Massilia sp. METH4: one gene and its partners. Each later gene encodes a partner of the first gene's protein in a complex. Links are inferred from orthologs where the notes say so. Each region holds a gene or a part of one and is shown in the gene's direction. Other genes may lie near its edges.

The links.
Region 2: the proteins of V6Z91_RS23285 (region 1) and V6Z91_RS16315 are in contact, whole or in part, in a cryo-EM structure (PDB 8GIZ), measured with the Escherichia coli proteins. The link is inferred for Massilia sp. METH4 from one-to-one orthologs.
Region 3: the proteins of V6Z91_RS23285 (region 1) and dnaN are in contact, whole or in part, in a cryo-EM structure (PDB 8GIZ), measured with the Escherichia coli proteins. The link is inferred for Massilia sp. METH4 from one-to-one orthologs.

What each region holds. Positions count from the first base shown.
Region 1 is NZ_CP146614.1:5,324,214-5,327,195, reverse strand. The notes cover bases 84-2,910. They hold V6Z91_RS23285 (DNA polymerase III subunit delta'), read left to right. Parts: upstream 84-897; coding sequence 898-1,923; downstream 1,924-2,910. Other genes in these bases: V6Z91_RS23275 (N-acetyltransferase family protein), read left to right, coding at 2,322-2,849; V6Z91_RS23280 (PilZ domain-containing protein), read left to right, coding at 1,936-2,322; tmk (dTMP kinase), read left to right, coding at 266-895; mltG (endolytic transglycosylase MltG), read left to right, coding at 84-269. In the rest of the region: more of mltG, read left to right, coding at 1-83. UniProt on the Escherichia coli protein: Part of the beta sliding clamp loading complex, which hydrolyzes ATP to load the beta clamp onto primed DNA to form the DNA replication pre-initiation complex.
Region 2 is NZ_CP146614.1:3,719,686-3,722,833, forward strand. The notes cover bases 1-2,993. They hold V6Z91_RS16315 (DNA polymerase III subunit gamma/tau), read left to right. Parts: upstream 1-385; coding sequence 386-2,602; downstream 2,603-2,993. Other genes in these bases: ubiD (4-hydroxy-3-polyprenylbenzoate decarboxylase), read left to right, coding at 1-19; V6Z91_RS16320 (YbaB/EbfC family nucleoid-associated protein), read left to right, coding at 2,644-2,970; V6Z91_RS16325 (YciI family protein), read left to right, coding at 2,990-2,993. Outside these bases: more of V6Z91_RS16325, read left to right, coding at 2,994-3,148. UniProt on the Escherichia coli protein: Part of the beta sliding clamp loading complex, which hydrolyzes ATP to load the beta clamp onto primed DNA to form the DNA replication pre-initiation complex.
Region 3 is NZ_CP146614.1:1,460,268-1,463,274, forward strand. What follows is about bases 149-3,000. They hold dnaN (DNA polymerase III subunit beta), read left to right. Parts: upstream 149-947; coding sequence 948-2,054; downstream 2,055-3,000. Other genes in these bases: dnaA (chromosomal replication initiator protein DnaA), read left to right, coding at 149-782; gyrB (DNA topoisomerase (ATP-hydrolyzing) subunit B), read left to right, coding at 2,113-3,000. Outside these bases: more of dnaA, read left to right, coding at 1-148; more of gyrB, read left to right, coding at 3,001-3,007. UniProt on the Escherichia coli protein: Confers DNA tethering and processivity to DNA polymerases and other proteins. Acts as a clamp, forming a ring around DNA (a reaction catalyzed by the clamp-loading complex) which diffuses in an ATP-independent manner freely and bidirectionally along dsDNA.

The sequences.
Region 1 (2,982 bases):
CCACCGTGATCTACGGGCTGGGCGAGAAATTCGACGGCAACATCCGCAAAAAGGACCTGGAAACGGACACCCCGTACAATACCTATATGCGCAACGGCCTGCCGCCGACGCCGATCGCTCTGCCGGGCCTGCAATCGCTGGGTGCCGCGCTGGCGCCGGCGAAGACGGGAGCATTGTATTTCGTTGCGCGCGGCAATGGCACGAGCCATTTTTCCGATAACCTGACCGACCATAACCGGGCGGTCAACCAGTTCCAGCGCAGGCAATGACCCAGAGTACCCCAGCAGCACGCGGCAAGTTCATCACGTTCGAAGGCATCGACGGTGCCGGCAAGTCCACGCACATCCAGTACGTGGGCGAGCTGATCCGCGAGAAAGGCGTGGAACTGGTGAGCTCGCGCGAGCCGGGCGGCACACCGCTTGGCGAGAAGCTGCGCGAACTGGTGCTGCACGAAGCGATGCACCTGGAAACCGAGGCGCTGCTGGTGTTCGCCAGCCGCCGCGAGCACATCGCCCAGGTGATCGAACCGGCGCTGGCGCGCGGCGCCTGGGTGATATCCGACCGGTTCACCGATGCCAGCTTCGCCTACCAGGGCGGCGGGCGCGGCCTGGACCTGGTCAAGCTCGACACACTGGCCAATTGGGTGCACCCCAAGCTGTGGCCGGACTTGACGATCCTGTTCGACGTGCCGCTGGAAGTGGCGCGCGCCCGCCTCGATGCCACCCGCCAGCTCGACAAGTTCGAGCAGGAGAAGGCCGACTTCTTCCTCGCCGCGCGCAACGAATACCTGCGCCGCGCGGCGCAGGATCCGCGCCGCTTCCGCGTGATCGACTCCACGCAGTCGATCGAAGCGATCCGCGTGAAGTTGAAACAGATCGTGGACGCACTGGAATGACGATGGAAACCACTTCATCCATTTATCCGTGGCAGGAGCAGGCATGGCTGGCCTTGCAGCAGATCCGCGTGCGTCTTCCGCATGCCGTGCTGTTCCACGGCCCGGCCGGCATCGGCAAGGCCGACTTCATCGAGCACTTCGCACAGGCGCTGCTGTGCGAAGACGTGCGGCCGGACGGTCACCCATGCAACGCCTGCGCCTCGTGCGGCTGGTTCGTCCAGCAAAGCCATCCGGACTTCCGGCGCATCCGCCCCGAATCCTTCGAGGAGGACGGCGCGGCCGAGGGTGAGGAGGGCGAGGAGAAAAAGAAGAGCAAGGCGCCCTCGAAGGAAATCAAGATCGAGCAGGTGCGGCAGCTGGCCGACTTCATGAACATCTCCACGCACCGGCAAGGCTTGCGCGTGGTGGTGCTGTACCCGGCAGAGACGCTGAACATGCCGGCCTCGAATGCGCTGCTGAAGACGCTGGAAGAACCGCCGCCGGGCACGGTGTTCCTGCTGTCCTCGAACAGCCTGGACCGGCTGCTGCCCACGATCCTGTCGCGCTGCCGCAAGTTCGCGCTGACGATGCCGCCGCATGCCGACGCGCTGGCGTGGCTGCAGGCGCAGGGCGTGCCCGATGCCGACGGCTGGCTGCGCGAGCAGGGCGGCGCGCCGCTGGCCGCGCTGGCGCAGGCGGAAACGGGCAACCGCGAGGACATGGACACGCTGCTGCAATACCTGGCCCATCCCTCCGTGGAAGGGGCGTTGCGCACGGCGGACAAGATGCAGAAGGTGCCGCTCACCTCGGTGGTGGCGTGGCAGCAGCGCTGGCTGTACGACCTGTTCTCGCTGAAGCTTTCCGGCCGCATCCGCTACTATCCCCGCTACCAGCGCGAGCTGAAGGTGCTGGCGGACCGGGTGCCCGTATCGAGCCTGCTGGCCGCGATCAAGGGGACCGCGGAGCGGCGCGCCACGTCGGACCACCCGCTGTCGCCCAAGCTGTTCCTGGAAGACATGCTGCTCGACTATACGTCGTGCTGCCACTGACCGGATGCGACGATGAGCACACGCCCGCCCGACCCTGGCGACCATCCTTCCGGCCCCGTGACGCGGCCGGCGGTGCTGTCGCTGGCGATCCGCGAGAAGGCGGCGCTGTACGCGGCCTACATGCCCTTCCTGAAGAACGGCGGCATTTTCGTGCCCACCACGCGCACCTATCGCATCGGCGACGAGATCTACCTGATCCTCACGCTGATGGATGACCAGACCAAGTACCCGATCGCCGGCAAGGTCGTGTGGATCACGCCGGCCGGGGCGAACAATAACAAGGCGCAGGGCGTCGGCGTTCATTTTCCGGACGACGAGGCGGGACGGCGCACCCGCGCGCGCATCGAGGAAATCCTCGGCGCGGCCCTGCGTTCTTCCCGCGCCACCCATACTCTGTAATGTCCGACTTCATGTCCTTCCGCCACCGCATTGCCACGCTCGACGACTTGCCGACCATCGTCGCCATCTACAACAGCACCATCGCCTCGCGCGAAGTCACCGCCGACACGGAGCCGGTCTCCGTCGAATCGCGGCTGAACTGGTTCCACGAACACCAGCCCGGGCGCCGGCCGCTGTGGGTGATCGAGCGCGCCGACGACACGTCGGACACGCCCGAGATTCTCGGCTGGATCTCGTACTCGAATTTCTACGGCCGCCCGGCCTACTCGGGCACGGCCGAGGTGTCGATCTATATCCACGAGGCGTGGCGCGGCAAGGGCATCGGCCGCTACGCGCTGGCCGAAGCCATCGCCTACGCACCGACCATCGCCGTGCACACGGTCCTCGGCTTCATCTTCGGCCACAACAACGCCAGCCTGGCGCTGTTCCGCAAGTTCGGCTTCGAGGAATGGGCCCACTTCCCGCGCGTGGCGAACCTGGACGGTGTCGAACGCGACCTGATCATCCTCGGCAAGCGGGTGGCATAACACCGTTACCTGACGAAAATGTTACAGGCCCCCCAAGACCGGTGACAGGCACCGGCCTTTCCGGAACATTTCCAGCAACCGGTGACAGGCACCGGATTTTTTGCAATATTTCCCAAAGCCCGGTGCCTGTGAA
Region 2 (3,148 bases), 1.6 Mb from region 1 along the record:
GCAACAGCTGGGCTTGTGAGTACACATCGTCCGCCGGACCGGTTATAATGACGTCTGGCGGGCCCCTGCGCATTGCGGCATGGCTAACCTGGTCAGGTCGGGAACGAAGCAGCCAAAGCTGTTCACCGCAAGTGCCGCAGATCAGGCTCGCCTCCCTAATCTCGAAAAAAGCTGCCTCGGCAGCTTTTTTCATATCGAAGCCCAAAGCTGCCGAGGCAGCTTTTTTTACGTCCCCTTATCTTTACGACCGTACGCCCATCCGTGCCGGCTCCGGTACCTGTCCCGTCAGGTGACGCGGGCTCGGCCTCGGCCGCCTTGCCCCTAAGCATCAGCCTGCCGGGCTATTGTTGGCCTCACACGTCACCGACTGCGGTAAAATCCCGGCATGTCCTATCAAGTCCTCGCTCGCAAGTACCGTCCCCGCAACTTTGAAACGCTCGTCGGCCAGGAGCACGTCGTGCGTGCGCTGACGCATGCGCTGGGCACCGGCCGCCTGCACCACGCCTACCTGTTCACCGGCACGCGCGGTGTCGGCAAGACTACGCTGTCGCGCATCCTGGCAAAGTCGCTCAATTGCACCGGGCCGGACGGCACCGGGGGCATCACCGCCACGCCCTGCGGCGCGTGCGAGGCATGCCGGGCGATCGATGGCGGCCGCTTCGTCGACTATATAGAGATGGACGCTGCCTCGAACCGCGGCGTGGACGAGATGGCGCAGCTGCTCGAGCAGGCCGTGTACGCGCCGACCAATGCGCGCTTCAAGGTCTATATGATCGACGAGGTGCACATGCTCACCAACCACGCCTTCAATGCCATGCTGAAGACGCTGGAAGAGCCACCCGAGCACGTGAAATTCATCCTGGCGACGACCGATCCGCAAAAGATCCCCGTCACCGTGCTGTCCCGTTGCCTGCAGTTCAACCTGAAGCAGATGCCGCCGGGGCACATCGTGGGCCACCTGGAAAACATCCTGGGCCAGGAAGGCGTGACGTTCGAGCAGCCGGCACTGCGCCTGCTGGCGCAAGGCGCCCATGGCTCGATGCGCGACGCGCTGTCGCTGACCGACCAGGCGATCGCCTACGCGGCCGGCGCCGTCACGCTGGAAGCGGTGCAGGGCATGCTGGGCGCGCTGGATCAGTCTTACCTGGTTCGCCTGCTCGATGCGCTGGCTAACCGCGATGGCGCCGACCTGATGGCGGTGGCCGATGAAATGGCCAGCCGCAGCCTGTCGTACAACGGTGCACTGCAGGACCTGGGCACCCTGCTGCACCGGATCGCACTGGCACAGACGGTGCCGGCAGCCGTGCCGGAGGACTTGCCGGAATACGCCGACATCATCCGCCTCGCCGCCGTGTTCGACGCCGAAGAGGTGCAGCTGTATTACCAGATCGCCGTCCACGGCCGCAATGAACTCGGTCTGGCGCCGGACGAATACGCGGGCTTCTCGATGACCTTGCTGCGCATGCTGGCCTTCCGCCCCGGCGTGGGCGGTGCCGATGCGGCGCCCGCCGGCGGTCCGGCCAGCGCACCGGCCAATCCGCAACTGGGCCGCCCGTTGCCGGCCGCTTCGCCAGCCCGCGCAGCGGCGGCTGCGGCGGCACCCGCCGCGCCGCGCGCCGCGAGCGCTGCCGCCGCGCCGCAGCCCGTGGCCGCCGCGGCGCCCCGCGCAGCGGCACCGGCACCGGTGCAGCCGGCGCCTGCCGCTCCTGCCCAAGCCGCGGCACAGGCCCCGGCACGCCCGTCCGGCCCCGTGAGCCCCGCCCGCGCCGCCATCAACGCCGCGCTGGAAGCGGCCCGCGCGGCCACGCTGGCACGCACCGGGGCGCGTCCGCCGATGCGAACGTCCGCGCCCGAAGAGCCGGCACAGCCGCCGGCGCCGGAAGTGGCTGCCGCGCCGGCCAAGCCCTTGCCATGGGAAGATGCGCGGCCGCAGGGTGAAGCGGCCGTGCTCGAAGCGCCGCCCGTCGTGCAACCGCAGGCGCGCCCGGCCCCGCCGGAGGATGACGACCTGCCGCCGTGGGTCACCGAGTTCTCCGATGACAGCGCCGTTGCCGCGCCGGCCCAGCGGGCGCCGCAGGCTCAGACGCGGCCCGAGGCGCCCGCGGCACCGCAGGCCGCCGTCGCGCCGGCCGCCGTGCCGGCACGCCCGAGCGCGCCGAGCGAGGCGCCGTATGCCTACGTGGTCACGCCGGTTCCGGAACTGGAATGGGATGGCAACTGGCCGCTGCTGGCCGCGCACCTGCCGCTGCGCGGCGTGGCGCAGCAACTGGCCACCCAGGCCGAACTCATCGAATGCAAGATCGACGGCAACGCGGCCGTGTTCCGCCTGCGCTGCCCGATCGACACCTGGCGCACCCCGCCGAACGTGGAAAAGCTGACGGCCGCGCTGGCCGAGCGTTTCAACCGCGCCGCGCGGGTGGAAACGGAACTCGGCCCGGTGTGGTACACCACGGCCGCCGAACAGCAGGCGCACCGCGAAGCGTGCCAGCGCCAGGCGGAAGACACGGTGCACAACGACCCGTTCGTGCAGGCCATGGTGCGCGAATTCGGCGCCTTCGTCGTGCCAGGCTCCATCGTGGCGCCGGTCACGCCCGCGCACTGACAGTCCAATCAACACTGACAACCCATACGGAGAAACACATCATGATGAAGAACCAGCTCGCCGGCCTGATGAAGCAGGCACAAGCAATGCAGGACAATATGAAGAAAGCGCAGGAATCGCTGGCTTCCATCGAGGTGGAAGGCCAGTCCGGCGCCGGCCTCGTCAAGGTCGTGATGACCTGCAAGAACGACGTCAAGCGCGTGTCGATCGACCCGTCGCTGCTGGCCGACGACAAGGACATGCTGGAAGACCTGGTCGCCGCCGCCTTCAACGACGCCGTGCGCAAGGCCGAAGCCACCGCCGCCGAAAAGATGAGCGGCCTGACCGCCGGCATGAACCTGCCGGCCGGCTTCAAGATGCCGTTCTGATCACCGCACGGGGCGCGCCATGTTCATCGTCACGCTGAAGTACGAAAAGCCGAACGAGGAGATCGACCAGCTTCTCGCGGCGCATCGCGCATTCCTGCGCGAGCAGTATGCGAACGGCATGTTCGTGCTGTCGGGCCGCATGGTGCCGCGCACCGGCGGCATCATCATCGCCAACGCC
Region 3 (3,007 bases), 3.9 Mb from region 1 along the record:
GCGACGTGGTGACGGCTTACCAGCGCAAGGGCTTCGACGACTTCAAGCATTACTACCACTCGCTGGACATGCTGCTGATCGACGATATCCAGTTCTTCGGCGGCAAAAGCCGCACGCAGGAAGAATTCTTCTACGCGTTCGAGGCGCTGATCGCGGCGAAGAAGCAGATCATCATCACTTCGGACACGTATCCGAAGGAGATCACGGGCATGGACGACCGCCTGATCTCCCGCTTCGACTCCGGCCTGACGGTGGCGATCGAGCCGCCCGAGCTGGAAATGCGCGTGGCGATCCTGCTGAAGAAGGCGAAGTCGGAAGGCGTGACGCTGTCGGACGACGTGGCCTTCTTCGTGGCCAAGCACCTGCGCTCGAACGTGCGCGAACTGGAAGGCGCGCTGCGCAAGATCCTGGCCTACTCGCGCTTCCACGGCAAAGACATCTCGATCGACATCGTGAAGGAAGCGCTGAAGGACCTGCTCTCCGTGCAGAACCGCCAGATCAGCGTGGAGAACATCCAGAAGACGGTGGCCGACTTCTTCAACATCAAGGTCGCGGACATGTACTCGAAGCGCCGCCCCGCCAACATCGCGCGGCCGCGCCAGATCGCGATGTACCTGGCGAAGGAGCTCACGCAGAAGAGCTTGCCCGAGATCGGCGAGCTGTTCGGCGGACGCGACCACACCACGGTGCTGCACGCCGTGCGCAAGATCGCGCAGGACCGTACCAAGAATCCGGAGTGCAACCATGAGTTGCACGTGCTGGAGCAAACTCTTAAGGGCTGAGCGGCGAATTCGTGGAGCACTGCTCCACGGCCGCTCAGCGGGCGGGGCTTGCAAGCCCCGCCCTGGTGAGGACGGCTGCTCCGCCAGGACGCTCTCGGTCTGCTTTGCCTTATCATCTAGAACTCAGCAATAACCTGAACATTTAATCTTTTATCGAGGATATCCATGCAACTGGTCAAAACCACCCGAGATACGCTACTCCGGCCACTGCAGATCGTGAGCGGTATTGTCGAGCGTCGGCATACGATGCCGATTCTGGCCAATATCCTCATCCGCAAGGAAGGCGAAGCGGTCTCGTTCCTGTCCACCGACACGGAAGTGCAGATCACCACCAACGCCAACATCGGCTCCGGCGACGAAGTCACCGGCACCACGGTCGCGGCCCGCAAGCTGCTGGACATCCTGCGCGCGTTGCCGGAATCGGGCGACGTGTCGCTGACGCTGGTGAACAAGCGCCTGACCGTGCAGAGCGGTAAATCGCGCTTCGCCCTGCAAACGCTGGCCGCCGAGGAATTCCCGACCGTGCAGCAAGCGGAAACGTTCAACGCCTCGTTCACCCTGCCGCAAAAGACGCTGAAGCACCTGTTCAACATGGTGCACTTCGCGATGGCCCAGCAGGACATCCGCTACTACCTGAACGGCCTGCTGCTGGTGCTCGATGGCGAGAACGTCATTGCGGTTGCCACCGACGGCCACCGCCTCGCCTTCTGCCAGGTGAAGACGGAGCAGGCGTTCGAGCGCCAGGAAGTGATCATCCCGCGCAAGACCATCATCGAACTGCAGCGCCTGCTGGAAGAAAACGACGAGCCGGTGCAGCTGGACATCGCGGCCAACCAGGTGAAGCTGGGCTTTGCCGACATCGAACTGATCTCGAAGCTGGTCGAAGGCAAATTCCCCGACTACACGCGCGTGATCCCGAAGGGTTACAAGAACGACTTCACGATCAGCCGCGACGAGCTGCTGCGCTCCCTGCAGCGCGCCGCCATCATGACGAGCGATAAGTTCAAGGGCGTGCGCTGCATCATCAGCCCGGGCTCGCTGAAGATCTCGTCCACCAACGCGGACCAGGAAGAAGCGGTCGAGGAACTGGAAATCGACTACGGCGGCGACGGCATCGACATCGGCTTCAACGTCACCTACCTGCTGGACGTGCTGAACAACCTGAAGTGCGACCAGGTCAACGTGGCGCTAGGCGATTCCAATTCGTCCGCCCTGATCTCGATCCCGGACAATCCCGACTTCAAGTACGTCGTGATGCCGATGCGGATCTGATCGGCCGATCGCACGCAGTTAGAAATCGACAGTAATACGTTTTTTGAGAAAGTAGTCCATGTCCGAAAGCCACAACGAAGTACCTGCGCAGGCCAAGTCCGAGGAATACGGCGCCTCCTCGATCCAGATCCTGGAAGGCCTGGAAGCAGTCCGCAAGCGCCCCGGCATGTATATCGGTGACACCTCGGACGGCACCGGCCTGCACCACCTCGTGTTCGAAGTGCTGGACAACTCGATCGACGAAGCGCTGGCCGGCTACTGCTCCGAGATCCACGTGACGATCCACTCGGACAACTCGATCTCGATCACCGACAACGGCCGCGGCATTCCGGTGGGCCTGAAGATGGACGACAAGCACGAACCGAAGCGCTCCGCCGCCGAGATCGTGCTGACGGAACTGCACGCTGGCGGCAAGTTCGACCAGAACTCGTACAAGGTATCCGGCGGCCTGCACGGCGTGGGCGTATCGTGCGTGAACGCGCTGTCGAAACTGCTGCGCGTGACGATCCGCCGCGACGGCAAGGTGCACCAGATGGAATTCGTGCGCGGCGTGCCGCAGAACCGCGAAATCGAAATGCGCGACGGCGTGGCCACTTCCCCCATCAAGGTCATCGGCGAAACGGACAAGCGCGGCACCGATGTGCATTTCTGGGCCGACGAACAGATCTTCACGCACGTGGAATTCCACTACGAGATCCTGGCCAAGCGTATCCGCGAGCTGTCGTTCCTGAACAATGGCGTGAACATCAAGCTATCCGACCAGCGCTCGGGCAAGGAAGAAGTGTTCGCCTTCGAAGGCGGTACGCGCGGCTTCGTCGAATACATCAACAAGGCGAAAACGGTGCTGCACCCGACCGTGTTCCAGGCCACTGGCGAACGCCAGTCCGACCAGGGCACGACGATCTCCGTGGACGTGTCGATGCAGTGGAACGATGCCTTCAATGAACAGGTAC